Regions from separate parts of the Pseudarthrobacter sp. TE9888 genome, predicted to be linked through region 2. Evidence: riboswitches for the same ligand, from Rfam matches in the RefSeq annotation. Region 2 holds a riboswitch; each other region holds the start of a gene.
The links. Region 2 has a riboswitch for cyclic di-AMP ahead of ACZ9J7_RS18000 (LysM peptidoglycan-binding domain-containing protein). Riboswitches for the same ligand answer to the same signal wherever they lie in the genome.
Positions count from the first base shown of each region.

Region 1: another riboswitch for cyclic di-AMP. It lies ahead of ACZ9J7_RS11285 (M23 family metallopeptidase); the one in region 2 lies ahead of ACZ9J7_RS18000 (LysM peptidoglycan-binding domain-containing protein).
Region 3: another riboswitch for cyclic di-AMP. It lies ahead of ACZ9J7_RS10645 (aggregation-promoting factor C-terminal-like domain-containing protein); the one in region 2 lies ahead of ACZ9J7_RS18000 (LysM peptidoglycan-binding domain-containing protein).

Region 1 is NZ_JBWBRD010000002.1:2,283,461-2,289,466, forward strand. It holds gene serC (phosphoserine transaminase) at 1-444, opposite strand, end outside; gene ACZ9J7_RS11280 (iron-dependent transcriptional repressor DtxR) at 739-1,440, shown strand; cyclic di-AMP (ydaO/yuaA leader) riboswitch at 1,579-1,789, shown strand; gene ACZ9J7_RS11285 (M23 family metallopeptidase) at 1,794-2,621, shown strand; cyclic di-AMP (ydaO/yuaA leader) riboswitch at 2,750-2,928, shown strand; gene ACZ9J7_RS11290 (C40 family peptidase) at 2,999-3,679, shown strand; gene ACZ9J7_RS11295 (C40 family peptidase) at 3,843-4,616, shown strand; gene ACZ9J7_RS11300 (HNH endonuclease) at 4,888-5,388, shown strand; gene mobA (molybdenum cofactor guanylyltransferase) at 5,444-6,006, shown strand, end outside.
Region 2 is NZ_JBWBRD010000002.1:3,778,599-3,784,604, reverse strand. It holds gene ACZ9J7_RS18020 (hypothetical protein) at 1-189, shown strand, start outside; gene ACZ9J7_RS18015 (mycothiol transferase) at 239-763, shown strand; gene ACZ9J7_RS18010 (ribonuclease Z) at 756-1,703, shown strand; gene ACZ9J7_RS18005 (protein adenylyltransferase SelO) at 1,687-3,150, shown strand; gene ACZ9J7_RS18000 (LysM peptidoglycan-binding domain-containing protein) at 3,259-4,098, opposite strand; cyclic di-AMP (ydaO/yuaA leader) riboswitch at 4,102-4,272, opposite strand; gene ACZ9J7_RS17995 (aggregation-promoting factor C-terminal-like domain-containing protein) at 4,524-5,873, shown strand; gene ACZ9J7_RS17990 (TraR/DksA family transcriptional regulator) at 5,895-6,006, shown strand, end outside.
Region 3 is NZ_JBWBRD010000002.1:2,128,577-2,134,582, forward strand. It holds gene ACZ9J7_RS10630 (phosphatase PAP2 family protein) at 1-823, shown strand, start outside; gene upp (uracil phosphoribosyltransferase) at 836-1,471, shown strand; gene ACZ9J7_RS10640 (VOC family protein) at 1,576-1,980, shown strand; gene ACZ9J7_RS10645 (aggregation-promoting factor C-terminal-like domain-containing protein) at 2,157-2,867, opposite strand; cyclic di-AMP (ydaO/yuaA leader) riboswitch at 2,873-3,036, opposite strand; gene ACZ9J7_RS10650 (ArnT family glycosyltransferase) at 3,234-5,387, opposite strand; gene ACZ9J7_RS10655 (glycosyltransferase family 39 protein) at 5,394-6,006, opposite strand, start outside.

The sequences.
Region 1 (6,006 bases), 1.5 Mb from region 2:
TTGGGGCCAGGCATAGACATCAACGCCGGCCTCGGCCTGGGCCGCCGGCCGCGTGCCCGGCTCGGACTTGATGATCGAGGACGCCTCCAGGAAGGGCGCCTTGTTGGTAGCGGCGGCGAACTTGGATCCGAACTCGCCGAAGGACAGGTGCTGGGCCTTCTTCTCCACGAGGCCGAAGCTGGCGACGTCCCAGAAAGCGGTGGAGCCGCCCACGCCGAGGACCACTTCATAGCCCTCCGGGGCGCGGAAGAACTGGCTCAGCCCTTCGCGGACAGATCCCACCAGGTTCTTGACCGGCGCCTGCCGGTGCGAGGTGCCGAGGATGGTCTTGGACGCTGCTGCCAACGCATCGATCTGTTCCTGGCGGACCTTGGACGGGCCGGCGCCGAACCGCCCATCCTTCGGCAGGAGGTCGGCGGGGATCGTGATGCTGGTGTCGCTCACAGGTGCTCCAATTCGGCGGGGACGAAAGTTTGGTCCGGACGGGCGGGTCATGGCTCGGCCGGCAGCAGGCGATGGCTGCGCAGCGGGCCTTCACCATTCTGCCTGAATGGCAGGGGCGGCGGGAGCCGGCGGGCCCAAAGTCCAGACATTGAGACGGGCCGCCCGTGCGGTACCGCAGGAAGCGCGGCTATTCGGACAAACTCAAAATAGGCTAAGCTGGCCCCCGAACTACCTCGCGGGAAGAGGCGATACGGTGGGACAACGCAAGGTACTGCGCTCGAGGAGCTGAGCTGGATGACGGATCTGATCGACACTACGGAGATGTACCTCAGGACCATCCTGGAGCTTGAGGAAGAAAACATCGTCGCCCTCCGGGCCCGTATTGCCGAGCGCCTGCGCCACTCCGGCCCCACCGTGTCCCAGACCATCGGCAGGATGGAACGCGACGGGCTCGTGGTCGTCTCCGGTGACCGGCACCTGGAACTTACGGACACAGGCCGCAAGCGGGCCACCGAGGTCATGCGCAAGCACCGGCTGGCCGAACGCCTGCTGGCCGACGTCATCGGCCTGGACTGGGCCTACGTGCATGACGAAGCCTGCCGCTGGGAACATGTCATGAGCGAGCGGGTCGAGCGGCGCATTTACGAAATGCTGGACCACCCCACCGAATCGCCCTACGGCAACCCCATCCCCGGGCTCGCCGCTTTGGGTGGACAGCCTGCCCGCGGTGGCGCCGACGGGGCCATCAGCCTGGTCGAGGCCATGAAGGGCTACGCTCCGGCCTCTGTTGTCACCATCAGCCGGCTCGCTGAACCAATCCAGGTGGAGCCGGAACTGCTGGCGCAACTTGACGAAGGCGGAATCCGGCCCGGTGCCGCAGTGGCGCTGGAACGCGTGGGTGATTACATCTCCGTGCGGGTCCCTGGCATCGAGGGCGCACTGGAGCTGCCGCCCGAGGTCGCCGCCCACGTTTTCGTTGCCGTGGCCCAGGCCTGACGCCCGGCTTTTTACCCCGACGAGGCACTTCCAAGCAAAGATAACGGAATTGTTACCTAGGGTCTTAAGGCCCTATAGTGGAACCATTCGTTGATACTTAAGCGTTACCCGATCCGGAGCCGAGCTCTGCCAGCGGATCGGGTGCACGAGTCGTTACTGGCAGAGGCGGGGGAACCACAAGCGGCAGCGGGGGACTGCCTTGGGGTGAAGTCCGTCAGCAGCAAGCCTCTCCAGTGAAGGATTCTTCCGGGAATACCCCTGTGCAGAAGCTTGCCGTGACGGGCCGGGTCCTTGATCTCTCTGACCCGAATCCGACAGCTAACTCCGCAGGCTTTTCCAGAGAGGAACCCTTCTTGACCACGCAGACCTCCAGGGGGCGCCGCCGCGCAGCCAGCCCCCCTTCGGCACCCCGGGTTGTCGAAGACGCAGCAGCGGAGCGCCCCCGCGATCTGCATCGCGACGCGCGCCGCCGCCGGGGGCCCCTGCGGCAGGTAACGGAATTCGCCGCCGCAAGCGGGATCGGCCAGAAGGCCGGAATCGCCCTGGCCGCCACCGGCCTGGTGCTGACGGTCACAGTGCCCGCCACCAGCCCGGTCATGGCCACTGATGCGTCCGGCAACGCGCCCCTGGCGGCATCCTCCGTCAGTCCGCAGCCGCAGATTTCCGCCGATATTGGCGCCCAGATCGACTTCAGCCGCTCGGCCGTGGTGACCCAGGCTGACCCCGACGGGAAGCTCAAGCAGCTCCTGAGCGCCCAGTCAGCGGGCTCGGTCACCCGGGCCGCGTCGGCCGGCACCCTGGCTGCACCACTTGCCACCCTCACCACCGCCTCACCGTTCGGATACCGGGTGAGCCCGATTACCGGCGGCTCCGGCGACTTCCACCGAGGCCAGGACTTCGTGGCGCAATGCGGGACGTCCGTCCTGGCCGCTGCGACCGGCACCGTTACCTTCGCGGGCTGGCACCAGTTCGGCGGCGGAAACCGGGTGGTCATCGACCATGGCAACGGGCTGGAAACCACGTACAACCACCTGTCGTCCTTCAACGTCAAGGTGGGCCAGACGGTCTCCCGTGGAGAAGTCGTGGCACTCAGCGGCACTACGGGTGCCTCCACCGGCTGCCACCTGCACTTCGAGGTGCAGGTCAACGGCGAAGTGGTCGATCCCATGGGCTGGCTGTAACCGAATGATTGCTCACTCTCAGATCGCAGTGACCTGCCGTGACCTGAATGTGACATTGAAACAAAACTGCTGTACCGTCTAACTCGCGTCAACTTTTCCGAAGTTGACGCTCTTGAGTGGATTGCCTAACTCTGCCACCGCTCAAGGTCCGTTCGCATTTCATCGTCTGGCAGGGGCGGGGGAACCAATTTTGGCCTTCTCTCCAGAAGGCCTTGGGGTTAAGTCACGAGCTTCCCAGGAAGCAGTGTGGCCGGGTGACTCCCATCCGAATCCGACAGCTCACCTCGCAGGCATTGGGAGAGGCTACCTTCGTGTCTTCACGCCATCATTCTGCGCGCCACCGTGCGCAAACGGTTCGCACCAGCCCCTTGGACGCCGTGTCCAGGGCCGTGAGTGCAAATGCCGGGACCGTAGGCCGCCAGGCTGCCGTAGTGGCAGCCGCATCGGGCCTCATCCTGAGCATGGGCCTGCCGGCAAACGCAGCTGACACCACCGCCGGTGTCTCTGCATCCACCGAGTCCGGCTCGGCACAGACTGCACTGGCCGTCACCGCTGCCCCCACGGCGACGGTTTCCTTCGAGCGCCCGGTCGTCAAGACCACCGCCGCTCCGAAGGTCGAAGCGGTGCGTCCCCAGTCCACCGCACCAGCCGAGCGCGCCGCCACCGCGACCGCAGGCCAGGACGCCGCTCCCGCCGCCAAGGCCGCCGAGACTGTGTCCGCCGCAACCTCCGGCATTGCAGCCATCGCCTACACCGGCATCGGCCACGCCTACGTGTGGGGCGGCACCAGCCCGGTCACCGGCTGGGACTGCTCCGGGTTCGTCCAGTGGGTCTACGCGCAGGCCGGGATCAGCATCCCCCGCACCAACGCGTGGAGCATCATGACCCCCACCTCCACCCCGCAGCCGGGCGACCTCGTTGTCCAGAATGGTGGCGCGCACGTAGGCATCTACGTCGGCAACGGCATGATGATCAGCGCGCTTAACCCCTCCCAGGGCACGCTGCTGCACTCGCCCGCAGCCACCGGTACCTCTTCGTACTACCACCTCAACAAGTAGTTCTTGGGCTTAGCGCTCCAAGGGCTATTTCTTTGCCCACAGCTTTTCCGCTAGAAACCAGATCCCCGTTCGGGATGCGCCGGCGTACCCCCAAGATGCCGGCGCGTCCAGCCCCCTTTGCCTGCCTACACGCGGTCCGAAGGAAAAACGAAAGAGAGAACTCATGACGACTCGTGCTACCGCACGGCACCGCGCCGAGGTCACCAAAACCAACTCGATCGCCATCATTGCCAAAGCTGTCAGCGACAACGCCGGTGGCATGGGCCGCCAGGCTGCTGTTATCGCTGCGGCTTCCGGCCTGGTCCTGACCAGCGGCCTCGCAGCCAACGCTGCCGACGCCAACGTCAAGCGCGATTCCGCTCCGGCGTCCCAGCTGGAAGTCGAATCCGCCGTCGACGCCCCGATTTCCGCAGCTTCCACCATTGCCATCAGCTACGAGAAGCCTGCCGTCACCACCACGCCGGCTCCCGTCGCAGAGCCTGAGCCCCAGGTCCAGGTGCAGGAAGCTGCTCCCGCTCCGGTGGCGCAGCCTGTTGCTGCTCCCAAGGCCACGGCCAAGGTTGTTACGGCCTCTGCTCCCACCGCTCCCGCCCCCCAGGTTTCCGCAAGCGGGAAGGGTGCAGCCATCCTCTCCGCCGCTTACGCCCAGCTCGGCGTGCACCAGGACTGCACCATGCTGGTGACCAACGCACTGGCCGCCGTCGGCATCCACTTCCACGACTGGCCGGCAGGCTACCTGTCGCTGGGTGACACCGTGCCCATGTCGCAGGCCCAGCCCGGCGACCTGCTGTACTACGCCGACGGTGGCGGCGGCATGGCCCACATCGCCGTTTACGCCGGTAACGGCATGGCCGTCCACGGCGGCTTCAACGGCAACGACACCGTGGTCTTCAGCGCCAATGTTGGCTCCGGACCGGTAGCCATCCGCGTACGTTAGGCATTCCCGTGCCGGCCTGAACCAGCGCCGGCCAGTGTACTGCTTGCCAAAGGACCCCCGCCAGCAAGGCGGGGGTCCTTTGCGCTTACTGGGGTTGCCGCCGCAGTCCCCGCCTTTTCCCTGTCCCGGGGACGGAATGGGCCTCCGGGGCGGCGATTACCTGATTTTGCACTTCTTTGTTTACTCTTGTGATGTCGATCCATAGCCCGGACATGCCGAGGGCAGCCGGCCCTCGTGCCCCTGACGGGTGCGGCCGTGAAGAGGTAAGTGCATGCGCACTCTCGTTCTGAATGCTGGATATGAACCGCTGGCGGTTATCACTTTCCGCCGGGCGCTGGTGCTTGTGCTCACGGGCAAGGCAAGCGTGGTTGCCGAGGGGGACGACCCGGTGGTGGGACCCACCGACGTCCTGGGCCGCCCGTCCGTGATCCTCCTCAACCGTTACATCCGGCCCCGGTACAACCACTCAACGGCAGTCAGCCGCAGGGGCGTACTCCGGCGGGACGGCCACAAATGTGCGTACTGCGGCAAGGCCGCGCACACAATCGACCACGTTCACCCAAAGTCGCGTGGGGGTGCCGATTCCTGGGAGAACCTGGTGGCCGCCTGCCTGCGGTGCAACAACGTCAAGGGTGACCACACTCCCGCCGAGATGGGGTGGACCCTTCGGTTTGTCCCCGAGCCCCCCCACGGGACGATCTGGCAGATCAAGGAACTGGAGAAGCCGACCCCCGCATGGGATCCCTTCCTGCTGCCGGAGCGCGCTGCCTGACTGTTTCCCGGCGCCTCCCGGCACCGGAACAGGTGCTGGTCGCTAGGCTGGGGGAGTGGACAAGAACAGCTTGGCTTTTGATGCCCTGATCCTTGCCGGGGGACGATCATCCCGCCTGGGCGGCATACCCAAGCAGTCGTTGGTCTTCCGTGGCCAAACCCTCCTGGAGCGCGCCGTTGCCGCGGCGGCCGGTGCCCGGCTGACCGTGGTTGTCGGCGATGCGGGAGGCCTGCCGGCTGAAGCCGGGGAGAGCCACCCGCTGCCCCTGTCGATCCGCCCCGCCGGCCTGCTGGCATGCCGGGAGGAGCCGGCCTTTTCTGGTCCCGCGGCTGCGATTGCCGCAGGCCTGGATACCTTGGCGAGGAACGGTGGAGGAGCCCCCTACTCCCTGGTGCTGGCGTGCGACATGCCGTTGGCCTACCAGGCGGTGGCAGTGCTGCGGGACGCACTGTTGCAGTCCGATGCCGGTGTCGGCCCGGGCGGGGTGGTGGCCTGTTCCGAAGACGGCAGGGTCCAGCCGCTGGCAGGCTTTTACAGCACGGCTGGGTTAAAAAGCTCCTGCGCCGCCCTGGCTTCACGCAACGCCCTGGTCAACGGCTCGGTCAGGGCTCTCCTTGC
Region 2 (6,006 bases):
AGCGCCCAGGCGCGGTACCGCTCCGGCGATGAGCAGGTGCCGCCGGACGCCCCCACCCTTGGTGAAGCCGCCGCGGACGTCGATTTTGGGGAAGTCCCCACTGGCCTTGAGGCCGATGCCAGCGACGACGAGGAGAACTTTGGCGGCTCGCCCCTGAGCGAGTTCGAGCCTGACGACCTGGAACGCTAGCAACCCTGCCGGCCGGGAATCAGGCCCGGCCCGAAGGGGGAGGAGAACCATGCAATCCAAGGAACTGCTGCAGGAAGCCTTCGGCCGGCTCCCCGGCCTGGTCCGGCAGGCACTCGACGGCCTCGAGGCAGCGCAGCTGCAGCACCGCCCGGGCGGCCACGGCAATTCGATAGCCTGGCTGATCTGGCATACGGGCCGGGTCGAAGATGCGCAGGTAGCCTCCGCCGCGGGCCTGGAACAGGTCTGGATGGCGGAGGGATTCGTAGGCCGCTTTGGCCTTCCGCTCGGCGAGCGCGACACAGGCTATGGGCACTCCAGTGAGCAGGTCGATGCCGTCACGGCGCCCCGGGAACTGCTCCAGGAGTACTACGATGCGGTTCACCGCCAGACCGCCAGGGTGCTCGACGGCATCGGCGACTCCGACCTGGACCGCGTGGTTGACAGGCACTGGGATCCGCCGGTGACCTTTGGGGTGCGCCTCATCAGCATCCTGGGGGACTGCCTCCAGCATGTCGGCCAGGCAGCCTACGCGCGGGGCCTGCACCCGGGGACGGCGGACTCCCGGGGTGCGTGAACTGGCGATACTGGGCACCGCCTCCCAGGTCCCTACGCGGACCCGGAACCACAACGGTTGCTTTCTGCGGTGGGACGGCGCGGGCTTGCTCTTCGACCCCGGCGAGGGCACGCAGCGCCAGATGATCCACGCCGGCGTGGCGGCCGGCCACATCACCAGGATCTGCCTCACCCACGTGCACGGGGACCACTGCTACGGCCTGCCCGGGGTGCTGTCCCGCATGGCATTGGACCGCGTGCCGCACCCCGTCCATTTGCACTATCCGGCCTCCGGCGAGGCGGTGGTGCGGGCGCTGGTGTCGGTGAGTTCACCCGGCATCGACCTTCGGCTCCACCCGCATTCGGGACCCGGACCCGTGGCGGAAGGCCTGGAGGTCCGGCCGCTCAAGCACCGCATCGAGACGTTCGGCTACCTGCTCCGGGAGGCTGACGGGCAAACACTGTTGCCGGCGCGGTTGCGGGCGGCAGGAATTGCCGGCCCGGACGTGGGCCGGCTGCAACGCGACGGCGTCCTTGGGACAGCCAGGCTGGAGGACGTAAGCATCCCCAGGCCGGGCCAGCGCTTCGCCTTCATCATGGATACGGCGCCGTGCCCCGGCGCCGAAGAGCTGGCGGATGGGGCGGACCTGTTGGTCGCCGAGTCGACCTTCAGTGACGACGACGACCCCCTGGCAGGTCGGTACCTCCACCTCACTGCCGGGCAGGCGGGGGCCCTTGCGGCGTCCGCCGGCGCACGCACCCTGGTGCTCACCCACTTTTCCGCACGGTACGGTGACGACGTTTCCGTCCTGGCAGACCAGGCCCAGGCGCGGGCCCCGGGGGTTACCGTGATCGCCGCCAAGGACCTTGACCGCATCCCTGTTCCGCGGCGGCGGCAGCCGGCGCGGGAGGCTGCCGGCCCAACAACGGCGATAGGGTTAAACCATGACGGCAGCAGCTGAATCCACGGTCACGTTCGATGGCCGTTTCGCCCGGGAACTGGCGGAACTCGCCGTACCCTGGCGGGCCGAGGAAGCGCCCAGCCCGGAGCTTCTCGTCCTGAATGACAAACTGGCAGCAGACCTGGGCCTTGACCCGCAGTACCTGCGCAGCCCCGAGGGTGTGCGGCTTTTGGTGGGAAACCACGTTCCAGCGGGTGCCACACCTGTGGCACAGGCGTACGCCGGACATCAGTTTGGCGGGTACTCGCCGCTGCTCGGTGACGGACGGGCCCTGCTGCTGGGCGAGGTCACTGACCGGCGGGGCCGCCTCCTGGACGTCCACCTCAAAGGCTCGGGGCGGACGCCCTTCGCCCGCGCCGGGGATGGCCGTGCCGTCGTCGGGCCCATGCTGCGTGAATACATTGTCAGTGAGGCCATGCATGCACTGCACATTCCCACCACCCGTTCGCTCGCCGTGGTGGCCACCGGGCGGCAGGTCCGGCGCGATGATATGCTGCCCGGCGCCGTCCTGGCGCGGGTTGCGGGCAGCCACCTGCGCGTTGGCAGCTTCCAGTACGCGCGCGCAACCGAAAACATGGACCTCCTGAAGCGCCTGGCGGACCATGCCATCAGCAGGCACTACCCGCATGCGGCCGGTGCCGCCAACCCCTACCTTGCGCTGTTCGCCGCGGTCGTCTCCGCCCAGGCAGAGCTCATCGCCCGGTGGATGCTCGTCGGCTTCGTGCACGGGGTCATGAATACGGACAACATGACCATCTCAGGGGAGACCATCGATTACGGGCCCTGCGCGTTTATGGACGCCTTCAACCCCGCCGCCGTCTACAGTTCCATCGACGTCGGCGGACGCTATGCCTATGCCAACCAGCCGGTCCTGGCCGAATGGAACCTGGCCAGGCTCGCCGAGGCCATGCTGCCGCTGATTGACCAGGACCCGGAGAAAGCCGTGGCCCCGGCAGTGGAGGTCCTGGGCGGTTTCCGGGGCCAGTACAGCAAGGCCTGGACCCGCGGAATGACGGCCAAGATGGGCCTGGACAGCGCCGATGAAAACGGCGTTGCCGGGGCCCTGGTGGATGATGTCCTCGACATCCTCAAGGACGGACCCGTGGACTACACCCTGTTCTTCCGCAACCTGGGTAAAGCCGCCCGTGGAGACCGCCGGCCCGTGCGCGGCATGGTCCCTGACCTTGCCGCCCTCGATTCCTGGCTGGTGCGGTGGCACGAGCTCAAGCCGGCCGCGGAGCTGATGGACAGCGTGAATCCCGCGTACATTCCCCGGAATCACCTTGTGGAGGAGGCGCTGTCGGCAGCAACCGGCGGGGACCGGGGGCCGTTGCAGCAACTGCTGGCGGCTGTCAGCGACCCCTTCAATGAACGGCCCGGCCTCGAACGCTATCTTCAAGGGCCCCCTGAGGACTTCGGCAGCTACATGACGTTCTGCGGGACCTGACCGCGGCGGCCCGTCGAGTGCTTTAACGGCAGGAGGGTGGCAGCCGGTTTCCCGGCTGCCACCCTCCCACAACGGTCGGCACCGCCAAGCGGGCCGGACCGGCGAAGACTAGGCTACGCGCACTGCGGAGTACCCGCCGAGCCAGCTGATGGAGTGCACCTCCGTGTCGAAGCCGTTGACGCCGCCGCTGACAACCTGGCCGTTGCCTGCGTAAACGCCCACGTGGCCGGAGGTGATGATCAGGTCACCGGGGGCGGGAGCGCCCACCACCGTGCCGTACTGGAAGAACTGGGTGGGGGCCAGGTCGCCTACGGACTTGCCGACCGAGCGCAGTGCCTTCTCAACCATTGCGGTGCAGTCCTGCTGGACGCCCAGCTGGCTGTAGGCCGAGGCGAGGATCGCGGCTCCGGTGCCCGAGCCGGTAGTGGAAGCTACAGGCGTGGCGGAGGCGTAGGACATGTTCATGCCGGTGTTGGCCGGTGCGGTGGCGGCTGCCGCCTGCACGGGTGCTGCAGCAGGGGCCGGTGCCGGCGCTGCGGTGTAGCCGGCGCCGGGAATCTGGATCTGGTCGCCCGGGTAAATGACCGAGGACAGGCCAAGGCCGTTGGCGGACAGGACGTCATTGAGGTTGACGCCGTACGCCGCGGCAATGGCGCCGAGGGTGTCGCCGGAAACGACGGTGTGGACATTCCCTGCTGCAGCGGCAGGGGCTGCAGCCGGTGCCGGGGCGGTGGCCTGCATGCTGGTCTGTCCAGTGGTGTCCGGTGCGGTTACACCAGCGTGCGCCGGGGCGCCGACGCCGAACGCAATGCCGGACGCTGCTGCCACAGCAAGCGCCGGGCGGCCCAGTGAACGGGCCTGCGACTTGGCGGTTACGGCGAGGCCCTCGAGCACAATGGAGCGGGCCGGAGTCGCGCGGTGACGGGCTGGAATGGAATTTTTTGACACGGTTGATCGCCTCTCCCATGCCTGCGGGGTGAGCTGTCGGGTTCGGGCTGGAGATACCCGGCCGGAAGCGGCCCCGCGATGGAGGGAGGCGCTATCGACTTAACCCCTAGGCCACATGTGGCCGTGGAAACTTGGTTCCCCCGTCCCTGCCAACTGGAGCGGTTGGATCCCATGGTCAGCGGCAGGGCTCGGCATACTGACGGGAATGTCCCGTCTGGGAGGGACACCTGAAGACCCTAACCCATGTGCACGCCGATTGTCACATTTAGATAACATACGAGGCTGCCCTCTCGAATTGCGCAAACGTGTGGACGATAAGCCTGCTTGCGGTCTGACCTCGGCTGATGCCAGCGCCGCCGTTCACGGTAACAATGTGGAAACGGCTTCCTGTGTGACCCACCAATCCGCCGGTAAGCTTCGGGACTATGCCCCTGTTCGTGACCACCGCCAGGTTCCCTTTGCTCGGGAGCCTGGTGGCTGTTGCCCTGGCCGCCACCGTTGTCCTTCCGGCCGCTGCCGACGACCCGCCTCCGCCCGGCGGGTACCCCTCTTGGGCAGACGTGCAGGCGGCCCAGTCCTCGGAAGCTTCGAAGGCAGCGGAGATCACCACCATCAACGGGCTGCTGTCCGGCCTTGAAGCAGAGTCTGCGGCGGCAGGGGAAGCGGCCGTCCGCTCGGCGGCCGGGTATGCTGCCGCCGCCGCCGGGCTGCAGGCAGCTTCTTCCCGCCTGGAAACACTGTCCGGCCGGGCCGCCCAGGCCAACGCGGAGTTGGCGCGGTACCGGAAAGACCTCGGCGCCTTGGCAGTCGAGTCCTACAAGACCGGCGGAACCAACGCAGGGTTCTTCGTGGCGCTGGATGCCCTGGGAACCAACAGTGTCCAGGGACTCAACCTGGTAAAGCTCGTGGGGGACAAGACTGCGGCCCTGGTCGCTAAGGCGGCGGCTGCGGAAAAGGCCGCCGCCGCCCTTGCCGACCAGGAAAAGGTTGCCAGGAGCGAGCAGGAGCGGCTTTCCGCGGAGGCGAAGGCAACGTTGGATTCCGCCCGCGCGGCCCAGGATTCGCTGGCCCGGCAGGTCGCGGAGGAACAGCGGCATGGCGGCGAACTGACAGCCCAGCTCGCAGCCCTGAAGGGCACGACGGCGGCCCTTGAGGGTGAGTACCGCCAGGGCCAGGCGGCGCAGGCAGCCTACGAGGCGGCCCAGGCGGCCAAGCGCGCCGCCGCGGAGGAGCAGGCACGGCAGCAGGCGGAGGCGGCGGCCAGGGCTGCCGCCGCGGCGGCGCAGCAGCCGAAGGCGCCAGCGCCCGCAGCAAACCCTGCCCCGGCGGGTCCTGACCGGCCAGGCGGTGTCCAACCCGTTCCGGCCCCGCTTCCCGCCGTCGATCCCGGACCGGCCGCCCCGGAAGCGCCGGCCCTGCCGGTTCCGCCCGCCGTCGTCGTTCCTTCCATTCCCGGCGGCGCGGTGAACGATCCGGCCGGAGCGAAAAGCTACGCATCCGGGCGCCTGGCCGCCTTCGGGTGGGGCCAGGACCAGTTCCTGTGCCTGGCCCAGCTGTGGACCAAGGAGTCCAGCTGGCTGACCACCGCCACCAACGCCTACTCCGGTGCCTACGGAATAGCCCAGGCGCTGCCGCCGGGCAAGTACGCCAGCGCCGGCAGCGACTGGCTCACCAGCTACCGCACGCAGGTCGACTGGGGCCTTGGCTACATCAAGGACCGGTATGGTTCCCCGTGCGCGGCCTGGAACCACTCTGTGGCCCTGAACTGGTACTGATTGACGCGTTAGGCTGTTTCCATGCCTGATTTCGAACGGTTCCGCGCGCTGCTCGAAGAGGAGCGGGCGCGGCGCTTGGCACTGCTGCCGGCGCTGCGGGCAGATATCGAAGCCGCAAATTCGGCGCGCCAGG
Region 3 (6,006 bases), 1.7 Mb from region 2:
GGACACTCTTCGGGATCGCCTAGGTCTCTGGTTCAAGCCGTATGCGGCTCTGGTCCTCACCTTCCTCGTGGGCGGTGCGATCATCGTATCCCTGGCCTTGCTGGGCGCCGAGGTGTACGACAACGTGGTGGATTCCGCTGGCCTGGCCAACCTGGACAAGCCAGCCCTGGCCCTCTCAGAGAGCCTGCGCAGCCCCGGACTCGACGCTTTCGTTACCGGCTTCACCAATATCGGCGGCGGAATCGGAATGCCCATCCTCGCCAGCATCCTCACCGCCTGGCTGACCTTCCTCAGCCGGAACTGGCGGCCCCTCATCCTGATTGGCGGAGCAGCGGCCGTCTCCATCATGGCCACGACGTTCGGCAAGAAGCTGGTGGGCCGCACGCGCCCGGACCACGCGGATGCGGTACCCCCTTACGAGGATTCACCGTCTTTCCCCAGTGGCCACACCCTGAACACCACCGTGGTGATCAGCCTGGTGGTGTACCTGATCTGCCTCCAGTTCCAGGCCATGGTGGTCCGCGTCTCGGCCATCACGGCCGGCACGCTTTTCATCATCGCCATGGGGCTGAGCCGCGTCTTCCTCGGCCACCACTGGCTGACCGATGTCATGGCCGGGTGGCTGCTCGGCCTGACCTGGGTGGGCGTGGTCATTCTGGCGCACAGGTTGTTCCACTTGGTCCGCAGGCGGGAGCATGCCGGTGCGGCGCCGTCGTTCGACCGTCCAATCGTCCGCGACGTGGTGGCCGAGGAAGTGCACCATAGGGGCGACGGCGGCAGTGAGCACGCCCACGGCGGCCATAACAAGGACACCGCCGGATGATAGTTTTGGGGGATGCGTACTCTCGTTGTTGACCACCCCTTGGTCGCCCACAAGCTCACCGTCCTGCGGGACAAGAACACGCCGTCGCCGGTCTTCCGCCAGCTGACGGAAGAGCTGGTGACCCTGCTGGCCTACGAAGCCACGCGGGAGGTCCGCACCGAGCCCGTCACCATCGAGACACCCGTCAGCACCACCATCGGCACGGCGTTCACCAAGCCCACCCCGCTGGTGGTCCCCATCCTCCGGGCAGGCCTTGGCATGCTGGAGGGCATGACCAAGCTGGTCCCCACCGCCGAGGTGGGCTTCCTGGGCATGGCCCGGGATGAGGAAACGCTGGACATCATCACCTACGCCGAGCGCCTCCCCGAGGACCTGACCGGCCGGCAGGTGTTTGTCCTGGACCCCATGCTGGCCACCGGTGGCACGCTGCGCGAGGCCATCAAGTTCCTGTTCAAGCGGGGCGCTTCGGACGTCACTTGCATCTGCCTGCTCGCGGCTCCGGAGGGCCTGGCCAAGCTGGAGGAGGAACTCGGCGAAGCCAACGTGCACATCGTCCTGGCCTCCATCGATGAGAAGCTCAACGAGAAGTCCTACATCGTTCCCGGACTGGGCGACGCCGGCGACCGCCTCTACGGCATCGCCGGGTAGCCTCCCGCCTTTCAGGACGCGACCTGTCGGGATAAGGGCCATTTTCGACGGCCCCATTTGCGCTGGGCCTTTCCGGGCCGGTGTGCCGCCGCTAGCCTGTGCGGATGGACTGGAAACTTGAACTTGCCTTTGTCCCCGTCTCCGACGTTGACCGCGCCAAGGATTTCTACGTCAACAAGGTGGGCTTCAACGCCGACTACGACGAGCGGCCCTCGGACGACATCCGCTTCGTGCAGCTGACGCCGCCCGGTTCGGCCTGCTCCATCTGCATTGGCGAGGGATTGACGGACGCACCTCCCGGCACCGGAGCAAACCTGCAGCTGGTGGTCAGCGACATCACCGCGGCTCACGACTTTCTGAAGAACAACGGCGTGGATGTCAGTGACGTGGACGTCCAGGACTGGGGCCACTTCGTGTATTTCGCCGATCCGGACGGCAACAGGTGGTCTGTCCAGTACGTCCCGTGGCGTAACCCCGGGGCAGGCACGGCGCAGAGCCCTGCACCTTAAACCACTGCGGGCCGCATCCCTCGGGATGCGGCCCGCAGTCTAGGCGGTATTCCCTGCCGGGCCCCACTCCAAGGCGTACGACGGCGGGGGCCGGGACGCGTCGTCGGGCGGCCGTCAAGGCTGGAAAGGCTCAGCTGAAGGTGCCGCTTCGTCGCGTTGCGGCAGGGGAGTGGTGCCTAGTACCAGTTGTGCGCCAGGTGGAAGCTCAGTGCGCCGCAGGGGGACTGGTAGCTCTTCTTGATGTAATCCAGGCCCCAGTTGATCTGGGTGCGGTAGTTGGTGAGGTAGTCCGCGCCCGAGCTGGCCATCTTCTCGGCCGGAAGGGACTGGACGATTCCGTACGCCCCGCTGCTGGGATTGGTGGCCGTGGTGGTCCAGTCGGATTCCTTGGTCCACAGGGTCTGCAGGCACTGCATCTGGTCCGGTCCCCAGCCGAATGTGGCCAGTTGGCCGGCCGCGTAGGCCTGGGCGCCAGCAGGATCGTTGACCGCGACGGCAGGTGCAGGCTCAGGTGCGGGGGCAGGGGCGGGCGCCGGTGCGGGAGCAGGCGCAGGGGCTGCCGGTGCGGGAGCCGCTGGCGCTGCTGCCGGAGCCGGTTCAGCCGCCTGCGGCGCTACGCTGATGGCTGCGGGAGCGGGGCTCTCCACCGGGTTGGAGCGGATTTCGCTCTTCTCGATGCTCATTTGGGCGTCAGCTGCTGCCGTGTTTGACTGGGTGGACGACGCCGGGGCCATGCTGCTGGTGGCCTGTCCGGCCGCGCCTACCCCCACCAGCACCGCGCACGATGCCGCAAGAACTGCGGCGCGCTGGCCGAGGGTGGTCTTCTTGGCCTGCTGCTTGGCCCTGTGTTTAGCGTGCAGGCATGATTCTGCCGTGTTTTTGGACATGATTGATCGCCTCTCACACCTGCGGAGTTAGCTGTCGGGTTCGGATGAGGGCATCCGGCCGTACGGAATGAAAATCACGTACTGGCTTAACCCCAAGGGCAGTTATTGCCCGGGACGGTGGGTCCCCCGCCTCTGCCGTTGCTCAATCGGAATCCGGGGAAGCGGCAGAGCTTGGCGTCAACCCGGGATATGCGGTCCGAACGGGGACCGCACCCAATCGACGGTACAGGAAGATTAAGCGGAAGTCACGTTTAGGTAACGGAAGTCACGGATCCAGCGCGTCGGTTTGCGGCAGCGCGAACGGAGGAGTGATGGCCTGAGGCAGTCCGGCCCGCAGGGACTTCCGGCCCGGGCCGGACTGCTTCGCTACTGGCCAGACAGGGCGTACACCGTGGTGCCGCCGATGCTCTGCGCCTGGAAATTGGCTGCCACCCACTCAGTAATCCGGGTTGCCTCATCCGAGCCGCTGGAGGAACGCATGGTTCCGCCCGCGATGAAGAAATGGATCCTTCCCTGGGACACCAGCTCCTGGAACTGCGCCAGCGTGGGGGAGGGGTCGGTGCCGTTGAAGCCGCCCACCGCCATGACCGGAAGTTCGGTCGCCAGTTGGTAACCGGCGGCGTTGTTGGAACCCACCACGGCCGCGGCCCAGGTGTAGCTTGACGCCCCGGCCTGGAGCGCGGTGACCAGGTCGGCCGACGGCGTGGGGGCACCCAGGAGCCCGCCCATGCCTCCGCTGCGGTTCCCGGCAAACCCCGTGCCGCCTTGGGTGCCTTGCTGCCGGAAGCCTTGTCCTCGAGTGCCTTGTCCCGGTGTGCCTTGGGCCGCGTTGCCCGTGCTCCCGGTGCCACTGGGGCCGAATCCGTTCCGGTTGCCCCCGGCGCCACCGGGTGCGCCGCCCGGCCCCGCACCGAACCCTGTCGTGGGTCCTGCGCTGACGATTGCCCCGCTGTGCGCCGCCGACGCCGTGGAGACGGAGTAGGCCAGCGGCCCGGCGAGCGACGCAGCAACGGCCAGCGCCGCCGTCGTCCGCAGCAGGGAGCGGCGGCCCAGGAACCGGTTGAGGCCCACTCCGGCCGCCGCGGCCAGGCCTGCTGCCAGCACCAGCCAGCGCAGCCACGGACCGTAGGCCGATGTGGTGCCCAGCAGCGAAAACGCCGTCAGGGCGGCCGCTGCCACCGCCGCCGCGAGCAGGATTGCAGCAGCCGGCTGCTGCCTGTGCTGCCACAGGAGGACAGCGCCCAGGCCGGTAAGCCCCGCAATTCCCGGCGCCAGCGCCACCGCGTAGTAGGGGTGGATGATGCCGGCCATGAAGCTGAACACCAGGCCCGTCACCAGGACCCACGAGCCCCAGGCCACCACCGACGCACGCACCGGATCCGTCCGCGGTGCCCGCCGGCACACCCACAGCAGGCCCGCCGCAAGGATCAGGGCGGAGGGAAGCAGCCACGCTATCTGGCCCCCGAACTCGCTGTTGAACATCCGGAACAGGCCGGGGACGCCCCACCCGTTGCCGCCGCCCACACTGCCCGTCTCGTCGCCCGTCAGCCGCCCCAGCCCGTTGTAGCCAAGGGTGAGCTCCAGGATGGAGTTGTCCTGCGACCCGCCAATGTAGGGCCGCATGCCGGCAGGCGTCAGCTCCACGGCCGCGAGCCACCAGCCCGCGGAAACCACCATCGCTGCCCCCGCCGCCGCCAGCCCCAGGAGGCGCCGGCCCAGCCTGCCCGGCGCCGCGACCAGGTAGGCCACGGCGAACCCGGGAACCACCAGCAGGACCTGCAGTTGCTTGGCCAGGAAGCCGAAGCCCAGGAACACGCCGGCCAGCAGGAGCCAGCGCAACCGGCCCTCCTGGATTGCACGGAGGACCCCGTACGCGGCGGCAGTCATGAGCAGCACCAGCAGGGCGTCCGGGTTGTTGAACCGGAACATCAGCGTGGCAACCGGCGTGAGGGCGAGGACGGCAGCGCCCAGCAACCCGGCCCTGTGGGCGAGGGCGGCGTTACCCGTGGCGTGCGCCGCTGCCCGGCGCACAGCAAGGTGGAGCAGCCAGGCGGCCCCGACCCCCATCAGCGCTTGCGGGACCAGGATGCTCCACGGGCTTAAACCGAAGATCCGGACGGACAGCCCCATGATCCACAACGAGGCCGGCGGCTTGTCCACCGTGATTGAGTTGGCGGCGTCCGAGGAACCGAAGAACCACGCGGTCCAGTCCTGCGATCCCGCCTGGGCCGCGGCGGAATAGAACGCGTTGGCCCAGCCTGATGCGCCGAGGTTCCAGAGGTACAGCACGGCCGTTCCTGCCAGTACCGCCGCCAGTTCCAGGTGCCGGCGGAGGGCCAAGGGATCCCGTGGAAGCCGGCCGGACTGTGTTCCGCCGTCCCCGGAAGTCCGGGCTCCGGCCTTCCGGTCTTCGGCTGCGCGTGCTTCGGTTGCGCGGTCTTCGGCTGCGCGTGCCCCGGAGGGCCGCTCAACGCCGGCCGCGGTTCGTGGGTACGGCGGGGTCCCGTAGTGGCTGGCCATGGCGTGCTACTCCGCCAGGCGGTAGACAGTGGAGTTGCCCACGGTCTGTGCCTGGAAGTTCGCCTCTACCCAGGCGGCCACCTCGGAGTTGCCCCCGCGGCCGCCCATGCCGCCTCCGCCCATGCCGCCGCCCTGGATGTAGTATCCGATCTCGCCCTTGGACACCATGTCCTGGAACTCGGCGAGCGTGGGGTACGGATCCCCGCCGTTCCAGCCGCCCAGCGCGATGACGTTGGTGTTCGTTGCCAATTCCAGGCCGGCTGCCTGGCTGGCGCCCGAGACGATGGCGGACCATTTCGTGGTGGTGGAGGAGAGCAGCGTGGTCACGGCGGCGTCGGCGGTACCTTCACCGCCGGGGCCACCGGCTGAACCACCAATTCCATCCGCGGGGTCAAAGCCGTTCGCCGGGTCGAACCCGTCACCGCCGGAGGCGGCCCCGTCAGTTCCGGCGTTCGCGTCCGTGCGGTCGGTGCGGTCGCCGCGGAAGCCCGCGGCCCGGTTCCCAAAGCTGCCTGCCGACGAACCTGCGGGCCCCGACGTCGGAATGGAGCCCGAGTGTGCGGAAGCCGCGGTGGCCAGGGTCCAGGCAGTTGTGCCGAGGCCGCCGGCGAGCAGGGAT